2 regions of the Thermosinus thermophiluss DSM 23256 genome follow, and region 1 is predicted to be linked to the other one. Evidence: a T-box and tRNA genes for the amino acid it is inferred to sense, from the RefSeq annotation. Region 1 holds a T-box; the other holds one or more tRNA genes.
The links. A T-box is a leader RNA that pairs with one kind of tRNA and senses whether it is charged. The one in region 1 lies ahead of ileS (isoleucine--tRNA ligase), so its partner is inferred to be a tRNA-Ile.
Positions count from the first base shown of each region.

Region 2: it has a tRNA-Ile gene. The T-box ahead of ileS (isoleucine--tRNA ligase) is inferred to sense a tRNA for this amino acid. The anticodon was not compared.

Region 1 covers NZ_FNBU01000002.1:25,414-31,887, reverse strand. Annotated here, with positions in the region: gene proC (pyrroline-5-carboxylate reductase) at 1-659, shown strand, start outside; gene BLQ99_RS01415 (YlmH family RNA-binding protein) at 649-1,437, shown strand; gene BLQ99_RS01410 (DivIVA domain-containing protein) at 1,456-1,908, shown strand; gene BLQ99_RS01405 (DUF167 domain-containing protein) at 1,911-2,213, shown strand; T-box leader at 2,280-2,500, shown strand; gene ileS (isoleucine--tRNA ligase) at 2,537-5,329, shown strand; gene BLQ99_RS01395 (DUF5665 domain-containing protein) at 5,406-5,705, shown strand; gene BLQ99_RS01390 (nitroreductase family protein) at 5,751-6,278, shown strand; gene BLQ99_RS01385 (TraR/DksA C4-type zinc finger protein) at 6,291-6,474, shown strand, end outside.
Region 2 covers NZ_FNBU01000005.1:55,054-61,527, forward strand. Annotated here, with positions in the region: gene BLQ99_RS04475 (deoxyguanosinetriphosphate triphosphohydrolase) at 1-366, shown strand, start outside; gene dnaG (DNA primase) at 676-2,496, shown strand; gene rpoD (RNA polymerase sigma factor RpoD) at 2,548-3,654, shown strand; tRNA gene BLQ99_RS04490 (tRNA-Asn) at 3,735-3,809, shown strand; tRNA gene BLQ99_RS04495 (tRNA-Ile) at 3,862-3,936, shown strand; tRNA gene BLQ99_RS04500 (tRNA-Glu) at 3,949-4,023, shown strand; gene BLQ99_RS04505 (tRNA (adenine(22)-N(1))-methyltransferase) at 4,230-4,937, shown strand; gene BLQ99_RS04510 (Nif3-like dinuclear metal center hexameric protein) at 4,910-6,028, shown strand; gene BLQ99_RS04515 (zinc ribbon domain-containing protein) at 6,097-6,474, shown strand, end outside.

The DNA of each region.
Region 1 (6,474 bases):
CTACGGTTAACGGGTGTGACGCGGCGGGACAAGCCGATATCGTTTTTTTGACCGTCAAACCGCAAGTGATTGACGATGTATTAGTAACGATCGCCCCTGTTATGACGCCGGCCAAAGTCGTAATTTCAGTAGCGGCAGGGATTACCATTGACCGGATTGAGGCAAAACTAGGCAAGGCGCCAATCATTCGCGTTATGCCAAATACCCCGGTGGCGGTGGGCGCAGGTGTATCGGCGTTTGCTCTCGGGCAAAACGCCAGACCGGAACACGGGGAACTGGCAACGCTCATTTTTGACGCAGTGGGCAAAGCCGTAGCCGTAGATGAAAAGGCGATGGATGCGGTGACAGGCCTGTCCGGGAGCGGTCCCGCTTATACATTTTTATTTATTGAGGCATTGGCTGATGCCGGTGTGCGCGTTGGTCTTTCCCGGCAGACAGCGTTGCTTTTGGCGGCCCAAACAATACTTGGGGCAGCTAAAATGGTGGTCGAAACAGGCGAACATCCTGCAAAACTGCGTGATGCGGTGACTTCGCCCGCAGGGACGACGATTGCTGGACTTCATGTGCTGGAACAAAAAGGCGTGCGGGGCACGGTTATTGATGCCGTTGTCGCGGCAACCGAGCGTTCCCGCGAAATGGGGCAGCTTCATGGCAAGTGAACGGGAAAAAATTCTCCGGTATTACCGGGCGAGCGGCGATGGTGAACTTGCCGCCCGTTTGCTTGACTATGCCGAAACGGTGCTGCGTACTCGTAAATACCGGGCCAGTCATTTTCTGGATCCTTATGGATTTAGCGTTGCTGAAACAATAGTTGCCCATTTTACGTCGCTCCGGCTCGAGAGCAGCGGTGGCTATGAGGGAGCCGAACGGTTAAAAGCCGTTTTTGTTCATGAAGATTTTTTAGGTTCTATCGATTTTGGCATTACCGCGGTGGGGATTGCCTGGGATGCCCGATATTATGAGCTTTCGCATCGTGACATGCTCGGTGCCCTGATGGGCCTGGGAATCGACCGGGACGTAGTCGGCGATATAATTATGACCGGCAGCGGTGCCCGGGTGGTTGTTGATACGGCAATGGCCGGCTTTATTGAAAACAACTTATTGAAGGTCGGTGCCGCGCCCGTAACAGTCAAGATTATACCGCTGAGCGATATTACACCGCGTATCGTGCAAGTCAAAGAGATTCGGGCAACCGTGCCTTCCTTGCGTTTAGATGTTGTCGCCGCGGCAGGGTTTGGTCTGTCGCGAACCAAGATGGCTGCAGAGATAGCGGCTGATAAGATAAAAGTGAATTGGCAGGAGGCCAAGAATGCCGCTCAAACCGTAAAACCAGGTGACATAATTTCTATGCGCGGACGGGGCCGGGTAGAGATTTGCGAGGTTTTGGGACAAACCAAGAAAGGCCGCACTAGTATCTTTCTAAAACGCTTTGTGTAATTGTGTGGAGGTGTCAACATGCTAACTCCCTTGGACATACATAACAAGGAGTTCAAACGGTGTTTTCGCGGCTACAACGAAGAAGAAGTTGACGAGTTTCTTGACCGTGTCATAAAAGATTACGAAAAACTGTACCGCGAGAATATTGAGCTCAAGGAGACGCTGGAACGGGTTAACAGCAAACTAGAGCATTATCAGCACATGGAAAACACCCTGCACAATACTCTGGTAATTGCCCAGGAGACGGCGGAAGAAGTCAAGCTCAATGCCAAGAAGGAAACAGAGCTGATGAAAAAGGAAGCCGAGATTAGGGCGCAAAAACTGGTAGAAGAGGCGATGGCCAAAGTGCGGCGGTTAAACAGTGAGTACGAGGAACTGAAAAAACAGATTCACGTTTACCGGACGCGGATGACTAGTTTGCTGCAGGCGCAATTAGAACTATTAAAATCGAGCGAAGAGGATGAAGGATAGGATTGGACTGGCGCGGTTTAGACTTTAAAGTTGCGCCGGACGGCATATCGTTCAAAATAAGGGTACAGCCGCGCGCCGGCCGTAATGCCGTGATAGGCCTTGCCGGCGATAGTTTGAAAGTTTGCGTTGCTTCGCCGCCGGTGGAAGGGGAAGCCAATCAAGCCTGTATTGCTTTTTTCGCCTCATTGTTTGACGTTGCCAAGACCAGGATTGCTTTAGTTAGCGGACAGAAGAGCCGCAGTAAGGTCATCAAGATTATGGGCATTGACCCAGAGCAGTTTACGACGATACTAGACAAGCTGTAGGCGGCCAAATTTGCATAATTTGACTCTTTGGCGAGTTGTTTGTATAATATTGCTATCAACAATACCGTTACGGCAATGACGGAGAGAGTAACTTTAAGACCGTTCCCAGCGAGCCGGGGATGGTGTGAGCCCGGTGAACGCTCTTTTGGTGAAAATCACTCCTGAGCTGCGGACCGAACCATTCTGTAGGCTCCGCCGTGTGACGAGCGTTATTTCGTCAGTGAGCGGCTGCCCAACCGGGCAGTAATTAGGGTGGTACCACGGGAATTCAACCTCTCGTCCCTTGCGGGATGGGAGGTTTAACTTTTTCGGAGGTGTTATTGTTGGACTACAGTAAAACACTGAATTTGCCGCAAACGGACTTTCCCATGCGCGCGAATTTGCCAGAACGGGAACCACAGTTTTTGGAATACTGGACAAAAAACAGGATTTATGAAAAAAAAATCAGTAAAGCTAAAGGGAAACCTAAGTTTGTGCTCCATGACGGGCCACCTTATGCGAACGGGAACATCCATATCGGCACGGCTCTCAACAAGATTCTCAAAGACATAATTGTTAAGTATAAGTCGCTGCGGGGCTATGATGCTCCCTATGTTCCGGGATGGGACACGCATGGGTTGCCTATTGAGCACGCGGCGATTAAAATATTAGGTCTTAACCGTCATGAACTTAACCCGTTGGACTTGCGCCGGCAATGCAAAGAATATGCTCTCAAATGTCTGGATATGCAACGGGAAGATTTTAAACGCCTTGGTGTCAGTGGCGACTGGGATAATCCTTATATTACGCTTACTCCCGAATATGAGGCCAAACAGATTGAAGTTTTTGGCGAAATGGCTAAAAAAGGGTATATCTATAAAGGATTAAAATCGGTATATTGGTGTACGTCCTGTGAGACGGCACTGGCCGAAGCAGAAATTGAATATGCTGAGAAAAAATCCCATGCCATTTACGTCAAATTTCCGCTCGTCGACGATAAAGGATGCTTGCCGGTCGGAATTAAGCCTGAAGGCGTCTATGCCGTCATTTGGACGACCACGCCCTGGACAATTCCGGCAAACGTGGCTATTGCCGTAAACCCTGAATTCGAATATGCATGGGTACAAGTAAATAATGAGATTTACCTTCTTGCGTCAGAGCTCATCGACGCGGTGATGAAGGCTAACGGTCTTAGTGACTATACGGTATTGGCGACCGTAAAAGGTGAAGCACTGGAAGGCATGGTATTTGGCCATCCGTTTTTTGACCGCGAATCGGTTGTTGTGCTCGGTGATCACGTCACGCTTGAACAAGGTACGGGCTGTGTTCACACTGCTCCTGGTCATGGTCAGGAAGACTTTGAGATTGGCATGAAATACAATTTACCGGTTATTAACCCTGTTGACCATAGCGGCCGCTTTACGGCCGAAGGCGGCAAGTTTGCGGGAATGCTGGTTCATGATGCCAACGTACCTATCATAAAAGAACTCGCAGAGCGTAATATGCTCTTGGGAAAAGGAACAATCCGCCACCAGTATGCCCATTGCTGGCGCTGCAAAAATCCAATTATTTATCGGGCGACCGAGCAGTGGTTTGCTTCGGTTGAGGGTTTCCGACAAATGGCGCTTGAAGCAATAAAAGGAGTAGAGTGGGTCCCGTCTTGGGGTGAAGAACGCATCCATAATATGGTCGCTGACCGTCAGGACTGGTGCATCTCCCGACAGCGCGTATGGGGTGTTCCTATCCCGATCTTTTACTGCAACCAGTGCAATGAACATATTGTTAATGACACTACTATCAGCGCTGTTGCCGAATTGTTCCGCAGGGAGGGCTCTGACGCATGGTGGGCTAAATCGGCGGCAGAAATTCTGCCGCAAGGCTTTGTCTGTCCACACTGTGGGCATGGTACTTTCCGCAAGGAAACGGATATTATGGATGTTTGGTTTGACAGTGGTTCCAGTCATGCCGCAGTCTTAGAGGAGCGGCCAGAACTCCAGTGGCCGGCTGATATGTATCTGGAAGGCAGCGACCAACACCGCGGCTGGTTCCAGTCCTCACTGCTCACAGCCGTGGCCAGTCGGGGCCGCGCTCCTTACAAGACGGTTCTGACGCATGGCTTTGTCGTTGATGGCGAAGGCCGAAAAATGTCCAAGTCTATCGGTAACGTCATTTATCCCCAGGAGGTCATCAAACAGTACGGTGCCGATATTCTGCGTCTTTGGGTTGCTTCTGCCGATTATAAGGCCGACATCCGAATTTCCAATGATATTTTAAAACAGATGGCGGAGGTCTACCGTAAAATCCGCAATACTTTCCGTTATCTTATCGGCAACTTAGCAGATTTTGACCCCGATAGGGACCGGGTAGGGTATGATCAGCTGACAGAACTTGATCGCTGGGCATTGCTGCGGTTGGAGAGAGTACGGGAACGAGTTACCAAAGCTTATGATGAATATGAATTTCACCTGTTGTATCACACCGTTCATAATTTTTGTGCGGTCGATTTAAGCGCCATTTATCTTGACATTCTCAAAGACCGCCTGTACACAGCCGTTCCCCATGCGGTTGAGCGGCGAGCTGCCCAAACGGCGATGTACGAAATTTTGCAGACGCTGGTTGTGATGTTAGCGCCTATCCTAACGTTTACCGCGGAGGAAGTATGGCAATACATGCCTAAACGGGCAGGAATGGCGGAAAGCGTTCACTTGGCAGAATGGCCCGCTGCTCGGCCGGACTATCTTGACGTCGGGCTTGAGGCCAAATGGGATAGAATTCTTGAGATCAGAGGCGAAATTACCAAGGCATTGGAGAATGCTCGCCGGAGCAAGGTTATCGGCCATTCCCTTGATGCGGCGGTAGATATTTACGCTGGCGGTAAAGAGTTGGCAAGCCTTAAAGAAGTCGCCGATTTGGCAGCTGTCTTGATTGTTTCTCGCGTAAATCTGATTGCGGGCGTGGAAAACGCGCCACCTGAAGCATTCCGCTCGGCTGATATGGAACTTGCTATCGTGGTTACTCCCGCGCAGGGTGACAAATGCGAACGTTGCTGGATTTACAGTGAAACCGTGGGGCAAGATGCCGAACACGCGACCTTATGTCAGCGTTGCGCCGATGTTATGCGGCAGCTCGCAAAATAAAGCAGTCTATACCGGGCTTGGCCCGGTTTTTTTTTGTCGTCGGGGGGATACTAGTTTTTGTGGAGGACGACGGTCGATGCAAAGAAAAACAAATGATGCGGAATTCATGCAAGTGCAACTGGAGAAACTGGTACGCCACCTTGAAGCGCTCAGGATCGCTGATTACATTGAATTACTCCAGAAACCGACAAGACTGATTTTCCTCAATTTTGTGGCCGGCATTGCCCGTGGCTTGGGAATTGCTATCGGTGCAACAATTATTTTTGCTATGATGCTTGAACTGTTACGGCGGTTGATTTTGCTCAATATTCCTGGAATTGGCAGTTTTGTCGCGGAAGTCGTCCGTATAGTCGAAATGAAAAATGGTAAATTTTAATTAAAATGTCGTATACAGCAAAAGATTAGCGAGGAGGTAACCATTGTGACCAAAGATGTTTTTGACTGTATGCGCGATAGCCATAGTGTACGCAGTTTTAAACCCGACCCCATTCCGGAACCTACCCTTACCCGGGTTTTTGAAGCGGCTTGCTGGGCACCCAGTGCCGGCAATCTCCAACCATGGTATTTTTTTGCTGTAAAAAATAGCAAGGTAAAGCAACAATTAGCGCAAGCCTGTTTTGAACAGCAGTATGTGGCCGAAGCACCGGTAGTAGTTGTTGTCTTGGCCGATCCTGCCCGTTCAAGCGAACGCTATGGCGAACGGGGAGCACAGCTCTACTGCTTGCAAGATACAGCTGCTGCGGCGCAAAATATATTGTTAGCCGCTAACGCCCTCGGGTTGGGTGCTTGTTGGGTAGGGGCTTTCGATGAAGTGAAAGTGCAGCAGATTGTGGAAGCGCCGCCAAGACTGAGAGCAGTAGCCATTATTTGTTTGGGCTATAGCAATGAGCAGACGCCTGTCATAAAAGAACGATTAAGGGTGGCAGAAGTAGTTAAGATTATTGACTAGGGAGGGGCTAGCTTGGATCAGGAGGCTCTAAAACCCTTGGTGCAATGGCTGAAAAAGGAAAAAGCGCGTTTGCTCAGCCAGCTTTCCCGGTTGGAAGAGAGCGGAATCGGCGATACCATGTCCGATTCTATCGGTGAATTATCGGTTTATGATAATCACCCGGCCGATATCGGTGACGAATTATTCGAGCGCAGTA
Region 2 (6,474 bases), on a different contig from region 1:
ACCAATCCTTCCAGTATGATTACGGTTATGGTGTCGGATATGATTCAGGTTTCCGACGGCCAAAGCGAGATTCGGATGTCATCGGCAGTGCAAGAAGCTATGGATGAGTTTCGTGAGTTCATGTTCGAGAAGATTTACCACTCGGCCGAACTCGAACCGGATCGGACGAAAGCCAAATATGTAATCCATAAGCTCTATGATTATTTTATGGCTCATCCCGGCCGTTTGCCGCAGGAATTTCTCGACCGGGAAGAGCGCTGGGGTCTTCAAGTAACAGTAATAGATTATATTGCCGGTCTCACGGATTCTTACGCGATTAGTCTTTTTGAAAACTTGTTTATTCCTTCCAAGTGGGGAATGGGATGATTATGTCAAAACGGGTTGGCGCCAGATTTGTTATTTGCTTATGGGCTGTCATACAGCGCAAAGGAACTGCCTGAGTACACACGTTATGCCCCGCCTAGGCGGGTTTTTTACATTCTGTAGTCACTAGCAAAAACTATTTAATTTGTCAAGGGGTCAAAGAGGATATTTGTTGTTCACATTGAATATTAATATATAAATAGGTCTATTAACCTACGGGTAAAGGAGGATTTTGGCATTTAATGTAGAATAAGACCAATCTTGGGCAATCGCCTTTATTTAACTATTAATCGTGCATATTATAGGTATGTTATGAAAGATGCTAGGTTTGACGATTTCATAGATCGCCTGCGTTCGGAGTGCGATATCGTCAGCGTAATCTCCGAATATGTTCCACTAAAGAAAAAAGGGAAAAATTATTGGGGTTGTTGCCCTTTTCACCATGAAAAGACGCCGTCTTTTTCTGTCACGCCGGAAAAAGGATTTTTCTATTGTTTTGGTTGTCAGACTGGCGGCAATGTTTTTAATTTCCTAATGAAAATTGAAAACATCAGCTTCTTTGAAGCCGCTAAAAAATTGGCTGCCAAACTGAATATCCCGTTGCCCGAAAAAGAAAAATCACCGGCGGAAATAGCCAGGGAACGAGAATTAGCCGCGCTTTATTTGGTTAATGAATATGCCAGCGAATTTTATCACGCCTGCCTCACTAAGACCAACATGGGAAGAGCCGCCAGAGAATACCTTGCCGGTCGGGGTATCAGTGACGACATTATCCGCAAGTTTAAGTTGGGATTTGCACCGCCTGCCTGGGACAAATTAGCTCAGGCTCTTACCCGGCGCGGGCTTACGGAAGAATTGTTGCTAAAGGCCGGTTTGGTTTCGGCGCGTCCTAGGGGCGACGGTATTTATGACCGCTTCCGCAACCGTGTTATGTTTCCCATCCGAGATGCTCGCGGGCGGGTAGTAGGGTTTGGCGGACGGGTACTAGATGATAGTAGTCCCAAATATCTAAATTCGCCGGATACCTTACTCTTCAATAAACGTCACTTGCTCTACGGGCTTGATGCGGCTTTTCGTTCAATCAAAGAATCTGGCCTAGCCATTGTAGTGGAAGGGTACATGGATGTCATTACGGCTCACGGTTTCGGTTTTACGAATGTGGTAGCCTCGTTGGGTACAGCCTTTACACCCGAACAGGCCGGACTACTGAAGCAGTGCTCCGTTTCGCAAGTGCTGTTTGCCTATGACAGCGACGCTGCTGGGCAAAATGCTACTGTTCGCGCTTTGTCAACAGTCCGTGAACGGGGGTTTAACGTCAAAGTTGTTTCCATTCCAGATGGCAAGGATCCAGATGAATTTCTGCGGCGGCACGGGCCGGAAGCTTTTACCCGGGCTTTATCTCAAGCATTGCCGTTTGTTGATTATCAGATTCAACAGGCCCTGGAGAGTAGCGACTATTCAACCCTTGAAGGTAAGGTTGCGGTTGTATCGAAGGTTCTACCTGTCTTGGCTTCGGTTGGGAACGCTGTTGAAGTGAATGATCATATCGCGCGTTTGGCGCAGAAGTTAAATATTGATGAAAGTGCCATAAGGACTGAATATGGTAAGTATATTCACCAGTATAAAAAGGATAAAATTGTAAATAAGGGAAACAATATAAATAGCCATCTTAATTTTGTCAAGTTTGCCAAAGGGCCGGAAGCGGCCACTGTTGCCGCGGAGCGACAGTTAATCCGTCTTATGTGCGACGATGGGGCGCTAATTCCTTATGTTCAGGTACAGCTCGCTGTCGATGATTTTTCCGATGGCGCACGACAGGAGATTGTGCACCGTATTTTCATGGCCTATAATACTGGTGAAAATTTGGAGCCTGCTGTTTTAGCAATGGGACTCAGCGAAACAGCAAATACCGAGTTGTCGCATATTATGTTAATAGATGGGAAATGTGCCGATGTCACAAAAGTGGTCGACGACTGCTTAAAGACAATCCGGCTTGCGCGCCTTAAAGCCTTGTATGAGCAACACCGGTTAAAAGCCGATGAATTAGAACGCATGGGGGATAGTCGCTTTCAGGAGGAATTGGCTGAAAGTAAGCGAATCAATGATGAGATTAGAAAACTACAGCAGTGTTAACTGCTACTCATTACACCTAGACCCAAACAGCCGACGGGAGGGGGGAGTAAAATGACAGACAAAAAGAACACTAACGAGCATGTAAACGAACTTCTGCATAAGGGCAAAAAACGAGGCGGCATGCTGACATATTCGGAGATAATGGATACTCTCCAGGGTGAGGATTTAACTCCCGATGAAATAGACGATATGTATGAGGTTTTTAATAGTAAGGGCATTGAAATTGTTGATGAAATTCCCGACGTCGAAACCCTGGAAGACCCAGACATTACCGCAATCGAAGCAGCGCCCGAAGAAGTGGATATTGATCTTAGTATTCCGGAAGGCATCAGCATCGACGACCCGGTGCGCATGTACCTTAAGGAGATTGGCCGGGTTCCGCTTCTAACGGCTGAAGAAGAGATACAATTAGCCAAACGTATGGAACAGGGCGATGAGGAAGCTAAACGCCGTCTTGCCGAAGCCAACCTCCGCCTGGTTGTTAGCATTGCTAAACGCTATGTCGGCCGTGGGATGCTGTTCCTGGATTTGATCCAGGAGGGTAATCTGGGATTAATCAAAGCCGTAGAAAAGTTTGATTATAATAAGGGGTATAAGTTTAGTACTTATGCGACTTGGTGGATACGCCAGGCGATTACGCGCGCCATTGCTGACCAGGCGCGTACCATTCGTATCCCTGTCCACATGGTTGAGACAATTAATAAATTAATTCGCGTTTCTCGCCAGCTTCTTCAGGAAAAGGGACGGGAGCCGACGCCTGAAGAGATTGCCCGTGAGATGGATATCAGTGTGGAGCGAGTGCGCGAGATCATGAAAATCGCGCAGGAGCCCGTATCTCTGGAGACTCCCATCGGCGAAGAAGAAGATTCGCATCTGGGAGATTTTATCGAGGACCAGGACGCACCTGCTCCCGCCGAAGCGGCGTCGTTTATGCTGCTAAAGGAACAATTGGAAGAGGTGCTTGAGACCCTCACACCCCGCGAAGAAAAAGTGTTGCGGCTCCGTTTCGGTTTGGACGATGGCCGTGCCCGTACCTTAGAAGAAGTGGGCCAATACTTTGGTGTAACACGGGAACGTATTCGTCAAATCGAAGCCAAAGCGCTGCGCAAGTTGCGCCATCCCAGCCGCAGCAAGAAACTCAAAGACTTCCTGGAATAGTAGCGGCGGCAAAGACGGGCAAGATTAAAAAAGTCTTGACGTAACACCGGGCTTACTTTATAATATGATTTGGCGGTTATTCCTCGATAGCTCAATGGTAGAGCACTCGGCTGTTAACCGAGTGGTTGCAGGTTCGAGTCCTGCTCGAGGAGCCATTTGCTTGTTAAAAAACAGGCTTTCATGGAAAGACCTGTTTTCAATATCTTTGGGCCTATAGCTCAGCGGTAGAGCAGCCGGCTCATAACCGGCTGGTCCCTGGTTCGATCCCAGGTGGGCCCACCAATAATCTTATTTGGCCCGTTGGTCAAGTGGTTAAGACACCGCCCTTTCACGGCGGTAACAGGGGTTCGAATCCCCTACGGGTCACCATAGTTGTATTTACCGGGGTTCTTCGAGGACTGCGGAGAAAATATATTTTATTTTATAATAAAAGGCAAAGCCTACGCTTTGCTTTTTATTTTTGTATTTTGTATATGGTAAAGAATTTTTTTAACACTATGCATAACTATATCTTTGTTGCTTACGGAAAGGATAATTTAACCAGCCGACGAAATAATAAATGAGGAGGATTTAGTTTGAGACTGGGTGCACGGTTGGCGGGCATCGCCAAATTGGTCCCGACGGGAACCAGACTCGCCGATATTGGCACAGACCATGCGATGCTGCCTGTCTGCCTTGTTCGGGAGGGCGTGATTTCTTACGCCGTAGCGGGGGAAGTACATGAAGGACCTTTTAAAACAGCCAAGGCGGCTGTTGCGCGACTAGGTCTGGAGAACTTTATAACGGTGCGGTTTGGCAATGGCCTGGAAGTCCTTCGCCCTTATGAGGTTGAAACGGTTGTAATTGCCGGCATGGGCGGAGCGACAATTATTGATATTTTGTCACAGCGGCCAGAGGTAACGCAAACGCTAAAACTTTTGCTGTTGCAGCCGATGGTTGGTGCGGCGGCAGTACGGCGCTGGCTCAAGGCAAACGGTTGGTGTTTGCGTGCTGAAGACCTGGTGGAAGAGGAAGGGCGGCTCTATGAAATAATCGCCGCTGTCCAAGGCTCATCGCCCGATTATGAAGATATATTGTACGATATAGGACCGCTGCTGTGGGAAGGCCGCCACCGCTTGCTAAAACAACACGTTGATCACCTTAGCGAACAAATTACGGCTACGCTTACGGCGATGGCGGAAAGTCTGCAAGCCAAGAAATCCGTAAAATACCGGGAACTTACCCGGAAACTCGCGCAACTGGAGGCCAAGCGAAAATGCCTGTCAAGTGTCACGTCATCATAGATGCCTTAGAAAATTTGGCTCCCCGGCATTTAGCTGCCGATTGGGATAATGTCGGGCTGCTCTTAGGCAGTGCCATGCAGGACATTACCAAGATTTTCGTTACCCTGGACGTCACGCTGGCTGCGGCCCAATATGCAGCTGCCAATGGCATTGATTTGATTGTGTCGCATCATCCGGTAATATTCAAGGGTATAAAGCATGTCCGTACTGACTCGCCAACCGGGAGAGTGTTACAAACGCTTATTAAACATGATGTTGCCGTCTATGCTGCTCATACCAATCTGGATGCCGCGGCGGGCGGGGTCAATGACGTTTTGGCCAAGCGGCTCAATCTTAATGATATTGCGCCGCTCCAGACGCAATATACGGAAAAGCTTGTCAAAATCGTTACGTTTGTTCCGGAAGGGCATGTGGAATCCGTTCGCAATGCCATGGCTGCGGCCGGGGCCGGCCATATCGGCAATTACAGCCATTGTTCTTTTCAGACGGCGGGAACAGGAACTTTTTTGCCTTTAGCCGGGACCAGACCGTTTATTGGCGAGCAGGGTAAAATGGAATATGTGCCTGAATACCGTTTGGAGACTATTGCGCCAGAAGCAATTGTCCGACGGGTTGTCGCCGCTATGATCAAGGCTCATCCTTATGAAGAGGTAGCCTATGATCTTTATCCGCTTTTGAATAGTGGCGCTGCCTACGGTCTTGGCCGTGTGGGTACATTGGCCCAATCCTTGTCGCTAGCGGACTTTGCTATAGTGGTTAAAGCCGCATTGGGACTGGAGCAGCTGAAAATCGCCGGTGACCTGGCGGCTAAAGTCCGCAAAGTTGCCGTGTGCGGCGGAAGCGGCATTAGTGTAACGAGTGCGGCCATTGCCGCGGGCGCTGACGTTCTTATTACCGGTGACGTTAAATACCATGAAGCTCAGGATGCTGTTGCAGCAGGACTGGCGATCATTGACGCCGGGCATTTTGCCACCGAGCAGCCCGTTGTCGCCGCCGTAGCAAGCTACCTTGAAGAATGTGCCGCTGCCAATAATTGGCATGTGGCCATTTATACTGACACTATTAATACGGATGTTTTTACTGTGTTGTAAACAGGGTGCTTTTTTGCTCCCTGTTTTTTTTATAGCTCGTTTAAGCAATTCTATAAGGAGGGATAACAGTGAGAGAACAATTAGAGCTTCTTTGGCAGCTCCAAGCGGTGGAAGAGCAGATTCGTGCCATTGTCCGTAGAAGGGAGAGTATCAAAGCCGACGAGGTACGCCAGCTATGGCATGAAATTCAACTGCTTTCGCAAAATATAATTGCCGATAAAGAGAAGCTGGAGTGCCAACGCCGCGTTTGTGCCGCCCTGGAAAGCGACCTGACAAAGTTAACCCGTCAGCTGCGCTTGCTTGAAGAACGGCTATACAAGAATAGCAGCGGGAGTGTTCGCGAATTGGAGCAGCTGAGAATTAAACATGAAAGTTTGCAGCGGGAAATCCACGATCGGGAAGAGGAAGTTTTCCGGTTTTTGGAGAGTTGTGAGCAACTGGCAGAC